4 regions of the Lysobacter sp. BMK333-48F3 genome follow, and region 3 is predicted to be linked to each of the others. Evidence: riboswitches for the same ligand, from Rfam matches in the RefSeq annotation. Region 3 holds a riboswitch; each other region holds the start of a gene.
The links. A riboswitch is a leader RNA that binds a small molecule or an ion and turns the genes downstream of it on or off. The one in region 3 is predicted to bind cobalamin.
Positions count from the first base shown of each region.

Region 1 (4,371 bases), 2.2 Mb from region 3:
CGCCAACAGGAACGAGGCCAGCGCCGGCGCGCGCCAACGCGGCAACTGCGCCGCCACCGGCCAGCCGATCGCGCGCGGACGCCACAACAGCAGGGCCGCGCTCGCCAGCACCGGCAACAACACCGCCGCGGCGCTCCAGCCACTGCCGTAGACCTCGTCGACCGGCACCGTGCGGCCGTCGGGCCGCAGCCAGCGGTGCAGGCCGATGCCGATCGCCAAGGTCCAGGCCCACAGCCAGCCGGCATGGGCGAAACCGAGTTCCGGTCCGGCGCGCTCGCGCAGCGCGGCCAGGCTACGCGCGCCGCACAGCGCATACACCGCCCAGGCCAGCCAGCCCAGTGCGGCGAACGGCTGCCCGTGCGCTTCGACCTGGGCGAACACCAGCGGCACCGCCGCGAGCAGGGCCAAGGTCGCGGTCGCCGACAGCGCGCGCCAATCGTGGCGGCGGAACACCTCGGCCGCGGCCAGGCCGGTCGCGGCGACCAGCATCAGCACCGCATCGACGCGTTCGCGCGCAATCACAAACTCGGCGATCTCGCTGCCGACCGCGCCCAGCCACCAGGCCAGGCCCCAGACGTAATACGGCAGGGCCAGTCGCGGCGCGTCGCTGCGGCGATGGCTCCAGGCGCTGGCGAAACCGGCGACGGCGATCAGCAGCGCGCCGGCGAAGCTGGCGTTGAGCAGCGGCCGCTGCGCGTCCCACACCGCATCGCTGGCGCCGATCGCGAACGCGAAGGCGGCCGCCAGTTGCAGGCCGGCGCCGGTCAGCTGCGGCAGCAGGCGGTGCTGGCGCAGGCCCAGCCAGACCAGGGCCGCGCCTTCCAGGGCGAACACGCAGGCGGTGGCTTCGGCCGCCAGGGCCAAGGGGATCGCCAGGGTCGCAAAGCCCACCGCGAGCAAGGCATAGGGCGTGGCCAGACCGACGAAGCGCGCATCGCGGCGCAGCGCCGCGGCCAGCAGCGCGTACAGCGCGCCCAGGCCCAGCGCGCAGAACGCCAGCGGCATGCGCTCGCCCTCCAGCAAACCCGCTTGCAGCGAGAACGCGATCAACGGCGTGCCGAACACCAGGCAGCCGTCGATCAGGTCGCGCCGGCCGGCGGCGCGGCGGCGCGCGTACAGCACCGGGATCAGCAGATAGAAGGCGAAGAACAGCAGCAGGAACGGTTCGGTGCTGGCGAAGTGCTCGGCGCGGTAGCGCAGCACGCCCCACAGCGTGCCGATGCCCCAGGTGAAGGCGAAGCCGAGCAGGTTCAGCGCCCGCCACGGCCGCCACCAGGCGATGGCGAAGATGCCGGCGTTGAGCACGGCGTAATAGCCGAACAGGGCGACGTGGTTGCCCGAGCCGGTCGACAGCCAGATCGGCGCGAGGAAGCCGGCCAGGATCGCGAACACCGCCAGCGCCAACGCGTTCTGCCGCACCGCCAGCACCCCGGCGCCGGCCACCAGGGCCACGCTGAGTCCGAACGCGGCCGCGGCCGGGATCATCCCGTACAGCTTGAACGCGGCGAACACCACCAGCAGCAGCACGCCGATCGCGCCGCCCTGCAGGCTCAAGGCGAACGCGCGCTTGCGTTCGCGCTGGCGCCAGCCGAACACCAGGCCGGCCATCGCCGCCAGGGCCACGCCGCTCAGGCGCAACTCCATCGGCAGGCGCATCCAGCCCTGGTCGCTGGCGTACTTCAGCAAGGCGGCGACGCCGGCGAACAACACCAGCACGCCGACCTTGACCGGCACGTTGCCTTCGCTGAACCAGCGCCGCAGCCAGCGCAGGCCGAGGGTGAACACATCCGGCGGCGGCGGTGCGGCCGGCGCGCGCGGCGCGCGCGGCGCGGCCGGGCGCGGCGGCAAGGGCGGCGGCGCGGCGCGCGCGGCCACCGGCGGGGCCGACGGCAACGGCGGCGGCACAGGCGATGCGGACGCCGGATCGTCCTGGGCCGCGACGACCGCTGGCGGCGCGACGGCCGGGACCGGCCGCGGCGGCGCTTCGCCCGCCATGCGTTCGGCCAGGGTCGGTTCGCGCGTCTCGGCCTGGCTGCGCAGGCCGGCCAGCGCGCGCTCCAGTTCGCTCACCCGCGACTTCAGCCCGGCGATCTGGACCAGGGCGACCACGAGCAACACCGGCACCAGCAGCACCGCCAGCGCCAGCAACACGAGTAGTGATTCCATCACGCTTTCCCGGTCCTTATGGCGCGCACGTTACACCATGCCGGGCTTGGCGATTAAGGGGCTTGACTCTCTTCGCATCTCACTGCCTCACCATATATCGCGTTGACGGATCGCGCGAACCACACTATGTTGTGCCCGTCGGTGCCGGTCGCGAGATCGGCTGAAAAGGGAAGCCGGTAGGGGCAAGGCGTTGGACGCCGCCCGAAGCCGGCGCTGCCCCGCAGCGGTATGGGAAACGAACGGGTCATGGCACTGGGCGGAGCGCCTGGGAAGCGGCCTTAGTAGGAGGAACGAGCCGAGAGCGCAGAGACCTGAGCAGCGAACGAGCGGCGCCCCGCTCTCACTCTCATGTCTCTGCGCTCTTTCTCGCTCTGAAGTCCCGAGCCCGAAGACCTGCCGACAGCCGCGCGCCTGCACACCGCGCGGTACCGGCCCAGGAGTCTTCGGGGGAAGACGGCCGGTGTCGCAACGCGAGGGCCTCGTCGCCGTCGCGTCCGTCCGTTTCGGCGCCATGCGCGGAACGGGCCGCGCCCGTCTCGGCGCGTGCGACACCCTGCCAGCACGCTCCCGAGTTTCCGCGCCCGCGGGGGCACGGCCGTGCCATCGGCGACGCCGCGCGCGCGGCCCGTCGCGATGGCGCGTCCGCACTCTCCGCACGCCGTCCTTCGCGGGAAGGACGGCGACCCGTGCGCCCATGCCCCGGAGACGCCCATGACCACGCTCGCCACCGATCCTTCCGTCGCCGCCGCCCCCGCCGGCGCCGCCCCGCCCCGCCAGGACGCCTCCGCCGCGCCCGGCTTCGCCCTGACGCCGCCCGCGGCCAACCTCACCATGAGCGTGACCAAGCGCAGCGGCCGCCGCGAACCGGTCGACCTGAACAAGATCGTGCGCGCGGTGACCCGCTGCGGCGAAGGCCTGTACTCGGTCGATCCGATGCGCGTGGCCACCCGCACCATCTCCGGCCTGTACGACGGCGCGACCACCCGCGAACTCGACGAACTGTCGATCCGCACCGCCGCCCTGCTGACCGCCGAGGAGCCCGAGTACGGCCGCCTCGCCGCGCGCCTGCTGGCCGGGGTGATCGAGAAGGAAGTCGCCGGAGTCGAGATCCACGCTTTCTCGCAGTCGATCCAGCGCGGCCACGAACTCGGCCTGATCAACCAGCGCCTGCTCGAATTCGTCCAGGCCCATGCGCGCAAGCTCAACGACGCGATCGACCGCGGCCTGGACGCCCGCTTCGACTACTTCGGCCTGCGCACCCTCTACGATCGCTACCTGCTGCGCCACCCGACCGCGCGCACCGTGATCGAAACCCCGCAGCAGTTCTTCCTGCGCATCGCCTGCGCGCTCAGCGAGGACGTCGGCGACGCCCTGGCGCTGTACCGGCGCATGGCCCAGCTCGACTACATCCCGTCCTCGCCGACCCTGTTCAACGCCGGCACCACCCACGAGCAGCTGTCGAGCTGCTTCCTGCTGGACTCGCCGGACGATTCGCTGGAAGCGATCTACAAGCGCTACATGGACGTGGCCAAGCTGAGCAAGTTCAGCGGCGGCATCGGCCTGAGCTATACCCGGATCCGTTCGCGCGGCTCGCTGATCCGCTCGACCAACGGCCTGTCCAACGGCATCGTGCCGTGGCTGAAGACCCTCGACGCCTCGGTCGCCGCGGTCAACCAGGGCGGCAAGCGCAAGGGCGCGGCCTGCGTGTATCTGGAGCCCTGGCACGCCGACGTCGAGGAATTCCTCGAACTGCGCGACAACACCGGCGACGAAGCGCGCCGCACCCATAACCTCAACCTGGCCAACTGGATTCCGGACGAATTCATGCGCCGGGTCGAAGCCGACGGCGATTGGTCGCTGTTCGACCCGGCCAAGGTGCCGCAGCTGACCGACCTGTGGGGCGAGGCCTTCGAGCGCGCCTACCACGCCGCCGAAGCCGCCGGCCTGGCGACCAAGAAGGTCAAGGCGCGCGACATCTACGGCCGGATGATGCGCACCCTGGCGCAGACCGGCAACGGCTGGATGAACTTCAAGGACAAGTCCAACCGCGCGTCCAACCAGACCCTGCGCGACGGCAACGTCATCCACCTGTCGAATCTGTGCACCGAGATCCTCGAGGTCACCTCGCAGGACGAGACCGCGGTGTGCAACCTGGGCTCGATCAATCTCTCGCACCACGTCGAGATGTACGAGGACGGCAAGGGC
Region 1 is NZ_JAIHOO010000001.1:2,637,354-2,641,724, reverse strand. It holds gene K4L06_RS11190 (DUF2339 domain-containing protein) at 1-2,166, opposite strand, end outside; cobalamin riboswitch at 2,289-2,582, shown strand; gene K4L06_RS11185 (ribonucleoside-diphosphate reductase subunit alpha) at 2,998-4,371, shown strand, end outside.
Region 1: it holds a riboswitch for cobalamin, as region 3 does, so the genes downstream of both, K4L06_RS11185 (ribonucleoside-diphosphate reductase subunit alpha) here and btuB (TonB-dependent vitamin B12 receptor) in region 3, are expected to answer to the same signal.

Region 2 (4,371 bases), 2.6 Mb from region 3:
GATGCGCCGTTCGCTCGCCGGCTTGGCGCGCAGCGCGCGCCAGCGCTGGGCGCGCTCGACCAGGGCGCGCATCTCGCCGCCGAGCGGTTCGGGCCGTTGCAGGCGCACCCCGGTCAGGGGGTCGATGCGCGGCGCGCCGGCCGCGGCCAGCACCATCGGCTGGCTGCTGCCCTGCAGCTCCGACATCGCCACCCGATACTGCACGCTGGAAGCCGGCAGGCCGTCGCCGGACAAGCGCCATTGCGCTTCGCTGCGGTCGAGCAGACGGATCGCCTTGAACACCGGCACGTCGAGCGCGGCGATCGCGCGGGTCGCCGCGTCGCGGCCTTCGGCGGCGCCGACCACGAAGTCCTGCAGCACCACCAGCCCGGCCAGCGGCTGCGCGCCGAGCATCGCGCGCAGGTTCTGCACCGCCTGCAGCGAAGCCTCACCCCAGCGCGCGTACAGGCCCAGGCAGGCCAGGCCCTGCGCCTGCGCCTGTGCGCACAGCGCGTCGCCGGTGGCGACGTCGGCGTTGTTGAGATCCAGCACCGCCAGCAACGGCCGGGTATCGGCGGCCGGCGCGGCGACCACCGCGCCGTTCTGGCGCAGCACCAGATCCGGCTGCGGCTGCGCCGCCGGCACCGCGCCGCCGTCGAGCAGGAAGGCGTAGCTGCGCTGCAGATTGCGGCTGCCGCCCTCGCGCCACAGCGCGCGCAGGTCCAGCCACTCGCCGGCGAAGGCGTCGGCGCGGGCGCGCTGGACCAGTTCGGCCGGCGGCGTCTCGGCGGTGACGCGGATCAGTTCGGCGGCGCTGAACGCGCCCAGGCCATGGCGCTCGCGATGGCTGGCCTGGGTCAGGCCGGCTTCGCCATGGAAGGCGTACAGGCGCTGCGGGCCGCGGCCGCGCTGGCGCAGCCAGGCCGCCGCTTCGCGCAGGCGTACGCCTTGCTCGCCGAACAACGCCACCGCGACGACGGCGTCGCTGGCGCCGATCAGTGCGCGCAGTTGTTCGCGGTCCAGGGCTTCGAGCTGTTGCGGCGTGCGCAGCACGATGCGGTCGCCGGGACGGGTGGCCAACAGTTCGCGCGCGGCCTCGGCCGCTTCCGGCGCGGCACGCTCGGAGACCACGCCGAACACGGTCTTGGCCGGCGCGGCGGCGGCGAACAGCAACAGGGCCGCTGCGCCCAAGGCGCGCCACAGTCCTTCGAATCCGTGCCCACGAAACCGCTCACGGAACCCACGCCCGACAAACCCACGCGCAACACGCATCGACGGCCTCGCTCGCCGCACGCCCTGTGCGGAGCTGATGAAGGAGGCGAACGAAACCGCAGAGGCAGGCCACGGACCCGGTGCACGGGCGCGCGACGCCGCCCTCCGCGACGTCCACCGCATACGCACCGGCCGGTCTCCGGGCTTGCGGGGGCCGGGACGAACCCGGCGCATCGGCGCCTTCCCGGAGCGGACGCTCCAGTGGCTGTGGCGGGCGCGGATCGAGGCGCTGGATCGCGTCCCGGGAGCCGTCGCCGACGTGCCGATGCTTTACCCGCCTACCGTTGCAGGGGCAGCGCCGGACTGGTCCGCGGCATCGCGGACGCACCGGCTTCCCGTTTAACCGCGTCGCCGGACGGCGAAGCGGCACCAGATGCAAAGCGCGCGCAATCTAGCACAGCGCGCCGGCGCGGGGCGGACGCGGGGGTATGGAGGCGGTCGGTGTGTCGGGCCGACGGAGATCGTGGTGGACGCTAAAAGCAAATCCCCCGCGCTGCGGACATCGCTCGGCAACCCGCTTGCGCCGGGCGCTGGCCCCCTTTTTCAAAGGGGGCGATCGATGACGCGCTCGGTTCTCGGTGGCTCGATGCTCAGTGGCCCAGTGGCTCGGTGGCTCGGTGGACCGAAGGACCGCTTTTGCTGTTCCCCCATTTGGAAAAGGGTGAGAGCGTGCGCTTGCGAAGCGCCAGGTTCGCGCACGATCGAACGCCAGCAGGCACAGCCTGCTGGCGTTCGATCGTGCGCGAACCTGGCGCTTCGCAAGCGCACGCTCTCACCCTTTTCCAAATGGGGGAACAGCAAAAGCGGTCCTTCGGTCCACCGAGCCACCGAGCCACTGGGCCACTGAGCATCGAGCCACCGAGAACCGAGCGCGTCATCGATCGCCCCCTTTGAAAAAGGGGGCCAGCGCCCGGCGCAAGCGGGTTGCCGAGCGATGTCCGCAGCGCGGGGGATTTGCTTTTAGCGCCGATCCACAGCGAACCCGCAAGCCCCCTCCTCCCCTCACCCCTCGTGCACGTAACGCTCGACCGTCGCCTCGATGCCCTTGCTGAGCTCCATGATCTTCAGCGCGTACTCGGCCAGGCGCTTGTCGTCCTCGCTCAGCGGGGTCCACGTCGGCACCGGGGTCGGCTTGCCGTCGGCGTCCATCGCCACGAACACGATCACGCAGTGGGTGCACAGGCGCTCTTCGGCCACGCCGTCGTCCAGGCCCGGGTCGCGCGCCTTCACGTCGACCGCGAAATGCATGCTGCTGGTGCCGGTGTGGATCAGCTTGGTGTGCACGGTGACCAGGTCGCTGATCCGGATCGGAGCGACGAAGCGGATCCCGCCGACCGCGACGGTGACGCTGTACTTGCCGCTCCAGCCGACCGCGGCCGCGTAGCCGGCCTGGTCGATCCACTTCATGACCATGCCGCCGTGGACCTTGCCGCCGTAGTTGACGTCGGTCGGCTGGGCCAGGAAGCGCAGGTTCAATTCGCGTTGCTGCCCTTTCATGCTCAGCCCTCCCGTACGACCTTGATATGCCGCACCACCGCCGCGCCGACCCGCTGCACGGCCTCGCGCTGGCGTTCGTCGCTCAGTTGGCCGTAATCGGCGAGCTTGTCGCCGGCCTGGCCGACCGCGACCTGCTGCGGCACCACCAGCAGGCCGAGCTTGGCCAGCGCGTCGCGCAGCACCAGCAGCGAGCGCAGCCCGCCGAGCGGACCCGGCGAGGCCGAAACGATCCCGGCGACCTTGTCGGCGAACAGGCTGGTGCCGGAGACGCCGTCCGGCAGCGGCCGCGAGATCCAGTCCAGGGTGTTCTTGACCAGCGCCGGCATCGAACCGTTGTATTCCGGGGTGCTGATCAGCAGGCCGTCGTGCTCGGCCATCAGCGCCTGCAGCCGGCGCGCGTTGTCGGGCATGCCTTCGGCCTCGATGTCGCCGTCGTACACCGGCAACGCATAGTCGCGCAGCTCGATCAGGGTGACCTGCGCGCCGGCGGCGCGCGCGCCCTCGGCCAGGACCGGGATCAGGCGGCGGTTGAAGGATCCCTGGCGCAGGCTGCCGGCGAAAGCCAGCAGGCGCGGGGCGGCGGACGGGATGGCGGCGGACATGGCGGGCTCCGTGGCGAAGCGGGAATTATGCGCGAGCCCTTCCGGCAGCGGGAGCTTGCGCGGCGACGGCGGCGGCGCGATGCTCGCGGCCACCGACCCTGGGGAGGCGCGGACCATGGCACGTACGATCCTGGCAGTGCTCGTCGGCATGCTGGCGGCGATGGCGACGATGAAGCTGTTCGAATTCGGCTCGGCCCGCCTGCACCCGTTCGCGCCCGGCGCCGACCCGAACGACATGGCGGCCTGGGCCGCGCACGTGGCCGGCGCGCCGTTCGCGGCCTTGGCCCTGGTGGTCGCCGGCTGGACCGTCGGCGGCTACGCCGGCGGCCTGGTCGCGGCGCTGATCTCGCGCCGGCACCGGCGCGGCGCGGCCCTGACCGTCGGCGCGCTGATCGTCTGCGCCGTGATCGCGGTCAACGCGATGTTCGCCCACCCGCTGTGGATGTTGATCGCCGGCCTGCTGCTGCCCTTGCCGGCCAGCTGGCTCGGCGCCCGCACGATCGCGCGCCGCTCGAAGGAGAGCGCATGAAGCAAGTGTTGTACGGATTCGGCGTGTTCGTCGCCGCGTTCGCCCTCGGCGCCGGCCTGGCCCGCTTTGGTGCGCCCGGCGACGACACTGCGATGTGGATCGGCGGCGGCATGCTCGCAGTCGGCCTGGTGGTCGGCTACAAGGCGCTGGAAGCGCTGGCGATGCTGATCGCGCCGTTCGTGCTGGCGCGCATGGCGCTGCGCTGGGCCGCCACCGGCCGGCCGCTGCAACCCGCGCCCGAGCGCGGCGAACGCGGCCAATGGCTGGCGCGGCTGGTGTTCGTTCCGGTCTACGCCGTCTACGCCGCGCTGACCGGGGCGATCGTCGGCGCCTTTCCCGGCGGCCACGGATTCTTCCTCAACGGCCTGATCTACGGCGCCGCCGGCCTGCTGTTCGCCGCGCTCGCGGTCGGCGTGGTGCTGAAGTGGTTCGGCGAGAACTGAGCGCAGCGGCCGGGGCCGCCGACGGTTGAGCGAACGCAAACGAAAAGCC
Region 2 is NZ_JAIHOO010000001.1:3,033,845-3,038,215, reverse strand. It holds gene K4L06_RS12935 (cobaltochelatase subunit CobN) at 1-1,170, opposite strand, end outside; cobalamin riboswitch at 1,364-1,640, opposite strand; gene K4L06_RS12930 (acyl-CoA thioesterase) at 2,254-2,748, opposite strand; gene K4L06_RS12925 (NAD(P)H-dependent oxidoreductase) at 2,751-3,350, opposite strand; gene K4L06_RS12920 (hypothetical protein) at 3,466-3,879, shown strand; gene K4L06_RS12915 (hypothetical protein) at 3,876-4,322, shown strand.
Region 2: it holds a riboswitch for cobalamin, as region 3 does, so the genes downstream of both, K4L06_RS12935 (cobaltochelatase subunit CobN) here and btuB (TonB-dependent vitamin B12 receptor) in region 3, are expected to answer to the same signal.

Region 3 (4,371 bases):
TAGTGCTGGAAGAAACCCAGCCCGCGCGAGGTGATGGCGAGGTAATCGACCGCCACCGCCATGCCCAGGTACGCCACGAAGCCCGCGTGCCGGCGCAGCAACAGGCCGCCGAGGAAGAACACCGCCATCGAGGCATCCGGCAGGTGCAGCAGGCTGCCCAGATGGTGGAAGCGGGTGCCGAGCATCAACACCAGCAAGGCGCCGGCCACCGCAGCGCGGACCGGCGCGGACCAGGCGGTCGCAGCCGCAGGCGCTACGGCGTGGGCATGGGCGGCGATCGGGCGGGACGATGGGTTCATCGGCGGATCTCGGTGGGGCCGGCGCACGCCGGCGGTGGCGCTGGTTCTCAGCGGGAGGGCCGGTAGCGCAGGCTCAGCAGGTAGTTGCGTCCGGGCTGGTTGTAGAACGCGGCGGTCTCGTAGCGGCGGTCGAACACGTTGTTGGCGCTCAGTTGCACGCTCCAGGCCGGATGGAAGGCGTAGCCCAGGCGCAGATCGGCCAACGCGTAACCGCCCAGCCGGCGGCTGTTGGCGAGGTCGTCGTAGCGCTCGCCGGCGGCGTAGACGCTGGCGCCGAAGGAGAACGCGGACACGCGCCGGTCCAGGTCGATGCGCGCGCTGTGCCGCGCGCGGCGCGGCAGCCGATTGTCGCGATGGGGGCCCGGGCTGAGGTTGCGCGGGTCCAGCCAGGTCGCGCTGGCGCGCAGGTCCCACTGCGCCAGCTGCGTGTCCAACGCCGCCTCCAGGCCGCGGATGCGCGCGCTGTCGACGTTGCCGGGCAGGCCGATCGAGGCGTCGTAGGCGATCAGGTCGTCGATCTTGTTCTGGAAGGCGTTGAGCGACCAGACGTGCTGGCGGCGCTCGCCCCAGGCGGCGCGCAAGCCGAGTTCGACGCTGCGCGAGGTTTCCGGGCCCAGCTCGCGGTTGCCGTAGTTCGGGTAGTACAGCTCGTTGAAGGTCGGCGCCTTGAACGCGGTGCCGTAGCTCGCGGTCAGGCGCCAGGTGTCGTTGAAGTCCCAGCCCCACAGCACGCTGCCGGTGGTCTTGCCGCCGAACTGGCTGTCCTCGTCGCGGCGCAGGCTGGCCTGCACGGCGTGGGCGCCGAAGTCCTGCTGCCACTGGCCGAAGGCGCCGCGCAGGATCCGCCGGTCGCGGGCGTAGGCGACGTTGCTGTCGATCCGGTCGCGCTGCCAGTCGAATCCCAGGCTCAACAGGCCCGGCCCGAGGCCGAGGTCGGCCTGCAGCGAGCCCAGCTCGCGCCGGGTTTCGAAGGTGCTGGAGTACTTGCCGTTGCGATAGGCCTCGCTGAGATCTTCGCTGCGCCCGGCGCTGGCGCTGAAGCCGACGCGCTCGCTGGGGCGATAGCGCAGCTTGGCGCCGAGCACCTGCTGCACGCTGTCGGCCTGGTTGTTCTGGCTGCCGTCGTATTCGTTGTAGGCCTCGGCGCGGAACGCGCGCGCTTCTGCTTCCCAACGGTCGTCGAAACGGTAGCCGCCCTGCACGGTCAGCGACTGGTTGCGGTAGCCGTCGCGGTCGGGCGAGTGGGTGAAGCAGCCGGCGCCGCGCGGCGCCGGCTTGCCGCGACAGGCGTTGATGGCGTCGGTGTCTTCGTGCGCGGCGTTGACCGAATACCAGCCGCGCTCGCCCTTGCCGGCCACGCCGGCGCTGGCGCGATGGGTCTGGTAGCTGCCGATCGCGGCGCTGAAGCTGGGCGCGAACGCACCCTGCGGGCGGCGGGTGAACACCTGGATCACTCCGCCCAAGGCTTCGGAGCCGTACAGGCTGGAGAACGGCCCGCGCACGATCTCGACCCGCTCGATCTGCTCGACCGGAATGTCCTGCAGCGCGGTGCCGCCGCTGGTCGCCGAACCGAGCTTGATGCCATCGACCAAGACCAGCACGTGGTCGGATTCGGTGCCGCGCAGGAACAGCGAAGTCTGCTTGCCGGCGCCGCCGTTGTTGGCCAGCGACACGCCGGGCGCGCCGCGCAGCAGGTCCGGCAACGAGGCCGGCTGGCGACGCTCGATCTCGGCGCGGTCGATCACCGTCACCGCGGCGAGGGTGGCGTCCTGGGTCTGGGCGGTGCGGGTGGCGGTGACCACGACCTGGTCGAGATCGACCGCGGCCGGCGCGGCGAGGGCCAGCGCGGGAGCGGCGAGCACGCCGCCGGCGAAACACAGGGAAGCAAGACGCAGACGCGGGGCGTAGCAAGGCAAAGTCACAGGCGGTCTCCATGACCGCGCTCTCCCGCGCGGCCGTGATCGGTCGTGACAGAAGGCGGAAACGGCCAGGAGACGGCGCACGCGCGCCTTCGCCCCGAGACCGGCCCACCGCCTGTCGGTTCGCGCTCCGGGCCGGTCTCCGGGCTCGCGAGCCGATGCGGTCCTGTGCGGAACCGGCATCGCGTACCGCGCCTTCCCGTGTCGAAACACAGTGGCTGCGTGCGGTACGTCTACTCGCCTACCGTTGCGGGGGCAGCTCCGGCTTGGCCGCCTGCGAGGCAGGACGACGACCGGATTCCCGTTTCAATCGCCGGCGAATGTGCCGGCGATCACCTTGAGCGCGGGCATCTTAACAGTCGGGCCAGGTGGCGACGCCAGCGTATGGGGTCGCTTGGCCTGAATGAGCGACGCTGTATGGGGCAACGGCGACCAGGCGGAACGCCGAATCGGCGCCAAGATGTGTTTCGTGGCGCACTACCACTTTTGGACTATTGCCGATAGTCGGATTTTGGCGGCTTTATTGACCGATTGTTATGCGCGTGTTAAATCGCAATGACATCGCTGTCAGTCCCTCAAGGAGTCGCCATGCACGTCCGCCGTACCCCCGCCGGCCCGCGCCATCCCCTGGCCCTGGCTCTGCTGCTCGCTCTCGCTGCCCCGGCCTACGCGCAGGACGCGCCGCAAAGCGACGCCAAGACGCTCGACCAGGTGATCGTGACCGGCACCCGCGTGTCCGACCGCACCGTCGCCGAGTCGACCGCGCCGATCGACATCATCACCCCCGAAACCCTCGAGGCCACCGGCACGGCGGAGCTGGCGACCGCGCTGTCGCGCGCCCTGCCCTCGCTGAACTTCCCGCGCCCGGCGATCACCGACGGCACCGACGCGGTGCGCCCGGCGCAGCTGCGCGGCCTGGCCCCCGACCAGGTGCTGGTGCTGGTCAACGGCAAGCGCCGCCACACCACCGCGCTGATCAACCTCAACGGCAGCCAGGGCCGCGGCTCCTCGCCGGTCGACCTCAACGCGATCCCGATCGCCTCGATCGAGCGGGTCGAAGTGCTGCGCGACGGCGCCTCGGCCCAGTACGGCTCCGACGCCATCGCCGGCGTGGTCAACGTGGTGCTCAAGGGCTCGGGCCAGAACGGCTCGATCGCCGCGCGCTACGGCCAGTACAGCGCCGGCGACGGCGAGCAGTACCAGCTCTCTGGCGACGCCGGCTTCAATCTCGGCGAGAACGGCTGGCTGCGCCTGGCCGCGCAAGGCGGCCACCAGGACCAGACCAACCGCGCGCGCCCGTTCCAGGGCCGGGTCGAACAGCGCTACGGCGACCCGGAAATCGACCACGGCGCGTTCTCCTACAACGCCGAGTACTCGCCGGTCGAGTACCTGAGCTTCTATTCGTTCGGCAGCTACAGCGAACGCGACGTGCTGTCCAACGGCTACTTCCGCTTCGCCGGCGACCCGCGCAACATCCCCTCGATCTACCCCAACGGCTTCCTGCCGCAGATCCACAACGTCAGCAAGGACCGCGCCGCGGTGCTGGGCGTGCGCGGCGAAACCGCCGGCGGCACCCAGATCGACTTCAGCTACAACTACGGCCATAACGGCCTGACTTTCAACATCGAGAACACCCTCAACCGCAGCCTGGGCCCGAGTTCGCCGACCGAGTTCTACGCCGGCGCCCTGGAAGTCACCCAGCACGTGCTCAACCTCGACTTCACCCGCGCCATCGAGCTGGGCTGGAAGTACCCGCTGACCCTGTCCTGGGGCGCGGAATGGCGCGGCGAGGAGTTCAGCCAGCGCGCCGGCGAGCCGCTGTCCTACGCCAACGGCGGCGTCGCCGCGCCGAACGGCCAGATCATCCCCGGCGCTCAGGTGTTCTCCGGCTTCCGCGCCAGCGACGCCGGCGACTTCGACCGCCACAGCTACTCGTTCTATCTCGACGCGGAAACCGACGTCACCGACAAGTTCTCGATCGGCGCCGCGGCCCGCTACGAAAGCTACAGCGACTTCGGCGAAACCACCTCGGGCAAGCTGTCGGGCCGCTACGCCTTCACCGACAAGGTCGCCCTGCGCGCCACCGCCTCGACCGGCTTCCGCGCGCCGTCGCTGCAGCAGCAGTACTTCCAGTCGATCGCGACCAACTTCAT
Region 3 is NZ_JAIHOO010000001.1:441,576-445,946, forward strand. It holds gene K4L06_RS01700 (hypothetical protein) at 1-299, opposite strand, end outside; gene btuB (TonB-dependent vitamin B12 receptor) at 347-2,179, opposite strand; cobalamin riboswitch at 2,334-2,573, opposite strand; gene K4L06_RS01710 (TonB-dependent receptor) at 2,807-4,371, shown strand, end outside.

Region 4 (4,371 bases), 2.2 Mb from region 3:
CGCCCGAACAGCATCGCCGCCGGCCCCTTGAGCACTTCGATCCGCTCGACGTTGGCCAGGTCGCGGTAATACATCGCGTCGTCGCGCACCCCGTCGAGGTACTGGTCGGACAAGGCGCTGAAGCCGCGGATCGCGACCTGGTCGCGTTGGCCGTCGCCGTTGTTGAGCCCGACGCCCGGCACCAGCGCCAGCATCTCGTTGAGCGAGCGGCCGCCCTGGGCGTCGATCAGCGCGCGCGGCAGCACGGTCACCGCCTGCGGCACTTCGATCAGCGGGGTATCGGTCTTGGTCGCGCTGCGGCTGCGCGCCGCGCCCAGGCGCGGACCGGCGACGCCGTGGACCTGGATCTGGTCGAGTTCGTGCACCGGCGGCGCGGCCTCGGCCGCGGCGGGTCCGGCAACGACGGGCTCGGCGGCGAGCGCGGCCGACGGCAACAGGCACAGCAAGGCCAGCGTCAGACGCGCCGGCGCCGGCCGCAAGGGGGTAGCGGACATGCGGAAAACTCCTGCTAAGGCGAATGGCTCGAGCCCTGCAGGCGCTCTGGCTAAGCGGAAAATTTTGCGTCAGCGATGACGGTCGGCGCAAGCCGACCGTGCGCGCGGCCTCATTCGCGGCGCGCGGCGCCGTTCTTCGGCGAGACATTCTTGGGCGAGACATTCCTGCGCGAGACGAGCTTGTCCGCCACGTCTTCTTCCGCCACGGCCGCGGACAACGGCGGCAGCACCGGTTCGTGCAGGTACAGGTCGGCCGGGCTGTCGTGCGGGCAGCTGCGGTCGGGGAAGCCGTGGCGCGACTGCACTTCGCGCGCGCAGTCCGGCAGCGCGCCGAAATCCTTGCCGGAGGCCATGCATTGCGCGTCGACCTCGCGCCGCACCTGCTCGCGCCGGCGCACGAAGTCCTCGCCGCACTTGCGGGTCAGGCGGATCCGGTCGAGGTCGTCCTGGGCCGCGTTGCTGCCGTCCAGGCCGTACAGGGTCAGTTCGTCGGGCGTCAGGATGCGCAGGTCGCGGTTGGCGACGGTCATCATCAGGTCGGCGACCGCGGTGGCGACGCCGTTGCGCTCCAGGTAGTCGCGCACTTCGCGGTTGATCGCGCGCAGCTCGCGGCTGAGTTCGGCGCGCGAGGTCGCGGTCGAGCGGTCGCGCATCAGCCGGTGGATGCCGACCTTGCCTTCGGCCGACCGGGTGTCGCCGGCGGCCAGCACCAGCACGCAGGCGCTGTGGCAGACCGCGCCCTCGCGCACCCAGATCGACCAGCCCGACTCGGCGATCGAATCGCCGGCGCGGATCGCCTCTTCGACGTGGCCGCCGCTGGAATCGATGTCGAGGATCCGGGTCGGGATCTCCATCCGCGCGGCCATCGCCGCGACCCGCTGCACCAGGGCGGTGAAGCCGGCGCCGATCTTGCCTTCGTAGCGCACCCGCACCACCCCGGCCGGCTGGCACGGCGCCAGCGCGTCGACCAGGCTGAAGAAATCCAGGCCGCTCAGCGGCTCGCCGTCGCCGTCGGCCTGGTAGTCGTAGCCGCAGCTGATCCGCGCGGTGCCGTTGTCGAGCTTGGCCGGCGGCCAATAGGTGCCGCGCAGGACCTCGGCTTCGCTCGGCGGCGCCGAGGCGTTCGCCGGCAGCGCCCGCGCCGTCTCGTTCTGGCTGCCCAGGGTCACGCTCTCGGCGCCGGCCGGAGCCGGCGCGGCGTCTTTGCCGCAGCCCGCCAGGCCCAGCAGACACAACCCCAGCGCAAGCGACCATCTGTAAAACATGTTCCACCCATCGGATTCGAGATCGCGGGCCGTCCCGGGCCCGCATCGCGCAGCGTCGCGACGCTGCCACGTTAGCCGCAGCCGTTATCCGACTCAACGGCATCGCGACGCCGCGAGCGGCCGCCGCTGCCGCGCGCTTCATCTTCGTCGGCGGCGCATGAACGCCAGCCGGCGAAATCCGCCCGGCGCGCCGGTCGCCGACGCCCTCGGCGCGCAGCCGGCAGACCGGGCAAAGCCGCACGCCCCGCGCACGCGCCGATTGACTCCGCCGGCCGCGCTGCGTAACTTGGCGCCGTTACGGTGAACATCGCTTCATAAAGATAAAGCGATGCGACACGCCGCCACCGGTCCGCCGGCGGCGGCCAGAGGGAATCCGGTGCGAATCCGGAGCTGCCCCGCAGCGGTATGGGAAACGAACGGGCCTTGGCACTGGGCGATCGCCTGGGAAGCGGCCTTAGTAGGAGAAGCCAGAGGCGAGAAAAGAGTGGCCGGGAACGAGCGAGTACTCGTTCCTCGTTTCTCCGCACTCGTTGCCGGCTCAAGTCCCGAGCCCGAAGACCTGCCGCGACCGGAAGGTTCGCCTTCCGTCCGACTCCGGCCCGTGCGCCGGTCGCGCGCCTCGCGGTGCCGGCCGCTGCGCGGATCCGGTTCGCCCGCGGGGGCGAAGGTCGACACCAGGGCAGACCGCAACCGGGCGTACAGCGCCGGGTCGGCGCCGCCGTGGTCTCCTTCGTTGCCCTGCGTCATGCCCACGCATCGCAGGTACTCATCATGATCAGCGTTACCCATCTCGGCTTCCCGCGCATCGGCGCGCGGCGCGAGCTCAAGCAGGCCCTGGAATCGTTCTGGAAAGGCGAGACCGCGGCCGACGCCCTGCACGCCAGCGCCGCCGCGCTGCGCGAGCGCCACTGGCGCCTGGCCAGCGCCGCCGGCGCCGACAGCGTGCCGTGCAACGACTTCTCCCTCTACGACCAGGCGCTCGACGCGTCGGTGCTGTTCGACGCGATTCCGGCCAGCCATCGCGAGTTGTACGAACACGACCCGCTGGCCGGCTACTTCGCCCTCGCCCGCGGCGTGCAGGACGGCCGGCGCGATCTGCGCGCGCTGGAAATGACCAAGTGGTTCGACACCAACTACCACTACCTGGTGCCGCAGTTCGAGCCCGGCCAGCGCTTCGCCCTGCGCGCCGACAAGCCGCTGGCCGAACTGGCCCAGGCCCAGGCCCTGGGTCTGCAGGCGCGGCCGGTGCTGCTGGGCCCGGTGACCTGGCTCAAGCTCGGCAAGCGCCGCGACGGCGGCGACCCGCGCGAGCTGCTGGATGCCTTGTTGCCGGCGTACGCGCAGTTGCTGGAACGGCTCAAGGCCGCCGGCGCGCAATGGGTGCAGATCGACGAGCCGGCGCTGGTGCTCGACCTCGACGACGCCGATCGCGCCGCTTACCGCCGCGCCTACGCCGCGCTGGCCGAGGCCGACGCGCCGCAGCGCCTGCTGACCACCTACTTCGGCGGGCTCGGCGACAACGCCGCGCTGGCGGCGCAGTTGCCGGTGCAGGGCCTGCACCTGGACCTGGTGCGCGCGCCGCAGCAACTGGAAAGCCTGCTCGCCCTGCTGCCGGCCGAGCGCGCGCTGAGCCTGGGCGTGGTCGACGGCCGCAACATCTGGCGCGCCGACCTCGACGCCGCGCTGAGCCTGGCCCGCCGCGCCGGCGCGCGCGCGCAGTGGCTGGCGCCGTCGTGCTCGCTGCTGCACGTGCCGACCGATCTGGAACTGGAGCGCAAGCTGCCCGGGCCGCTGCGGCAGTGGATGGCCTACGCCAGGCAGAAGATCGAAGAGCTGCGCCTGCTCGCCGACGCCCTGGCCGGCGACGAAGGCGCCGCGCGCGAACTGGCCGCGGCCGCCAGCGCGCGCGCCGCGCGCCTGGCCTCGCCGCTGCTGCGCAATCCGCAAGTGCGCCGGCGCCTGGCCGACGTGCGTCCGGAAATGAGCCGGCGCGCCTCGCCGTATCCGCGCCGGATCGCCTTGCAGCAAAAGCGCCTCGGCCTGCCGCCATTCCCGACCACCACCATCGGCTCGTTCCCGCAGACCGCGCAGGTGCGGCGCGCGCGCGCCGAGCACAAGGCCGGGCGCCTGGACGACGCCGGCTATCGCCGCTTCCTGGAGCAGGAAACCCGCGACTGCCTGAAGGAGCAAGAAGCGCTGGGCCTGGACCTGCTGGTGCACGGCGAGTTCGAGCGCAACGACATGGTCGAGTACTTCGGCGAGCGGCTCGACGGCTTCGCCTTCACCGCCCACGGCTGGGTGCAGAGCTACGGTTCGCGCTGCGTCAAGCCGCCGGTGCTGTACGGCGACGTGGCGCGGCCCAAGCCGATGACGGTGCGCTGGACCCGCTACGCCCAGACCCAGACCGCGCGCCCGGTCAAAGGCATGCTGACCGGCCCGGTGACGATCCTGCAGTGGTCGTTCGTGCGCGACGACCAGCCGCGCGCCGACAGTTGCCGGCAGATCGCCCTGGCCCTGCGCGAGGAAGTGCAGGACCTGGACGCGGCCGGCATCGCCGCGATCCAGATCGACGAACCGGCGTTGCGCGAAGGCCTGCCCCTGCGACGCGCCGA
Region 4 is NZ_JAIHOO010000001.1:2,627,379-2,631,749, reverse strand. It holds gene K4L06_RS11165 (TonB-dependent siderophore receptor) at 1-494, opposite strand, end outside; gene K4L06_RS11160 (hypothetical protein) at 605-1,759, opposite strand; cobalamin riboswitch at 2,074-2,341, shown strand; gene metE (5-methyltetrahydropteroyltriglutamate--homocysteine S-methyltransferase) at 2,531-4,371, shown strand, end outside.
Region 4: it holds a riboswitch for cobalamin, as region 3 does, so the genes downstream of both, metE (5-methyltetrahydropteroyltriglutamate--homocysteine S-methyltransferase) here and btuB (TonB-dependent vitamin B12 receptor) in region 3, are expected to answer to the same signal.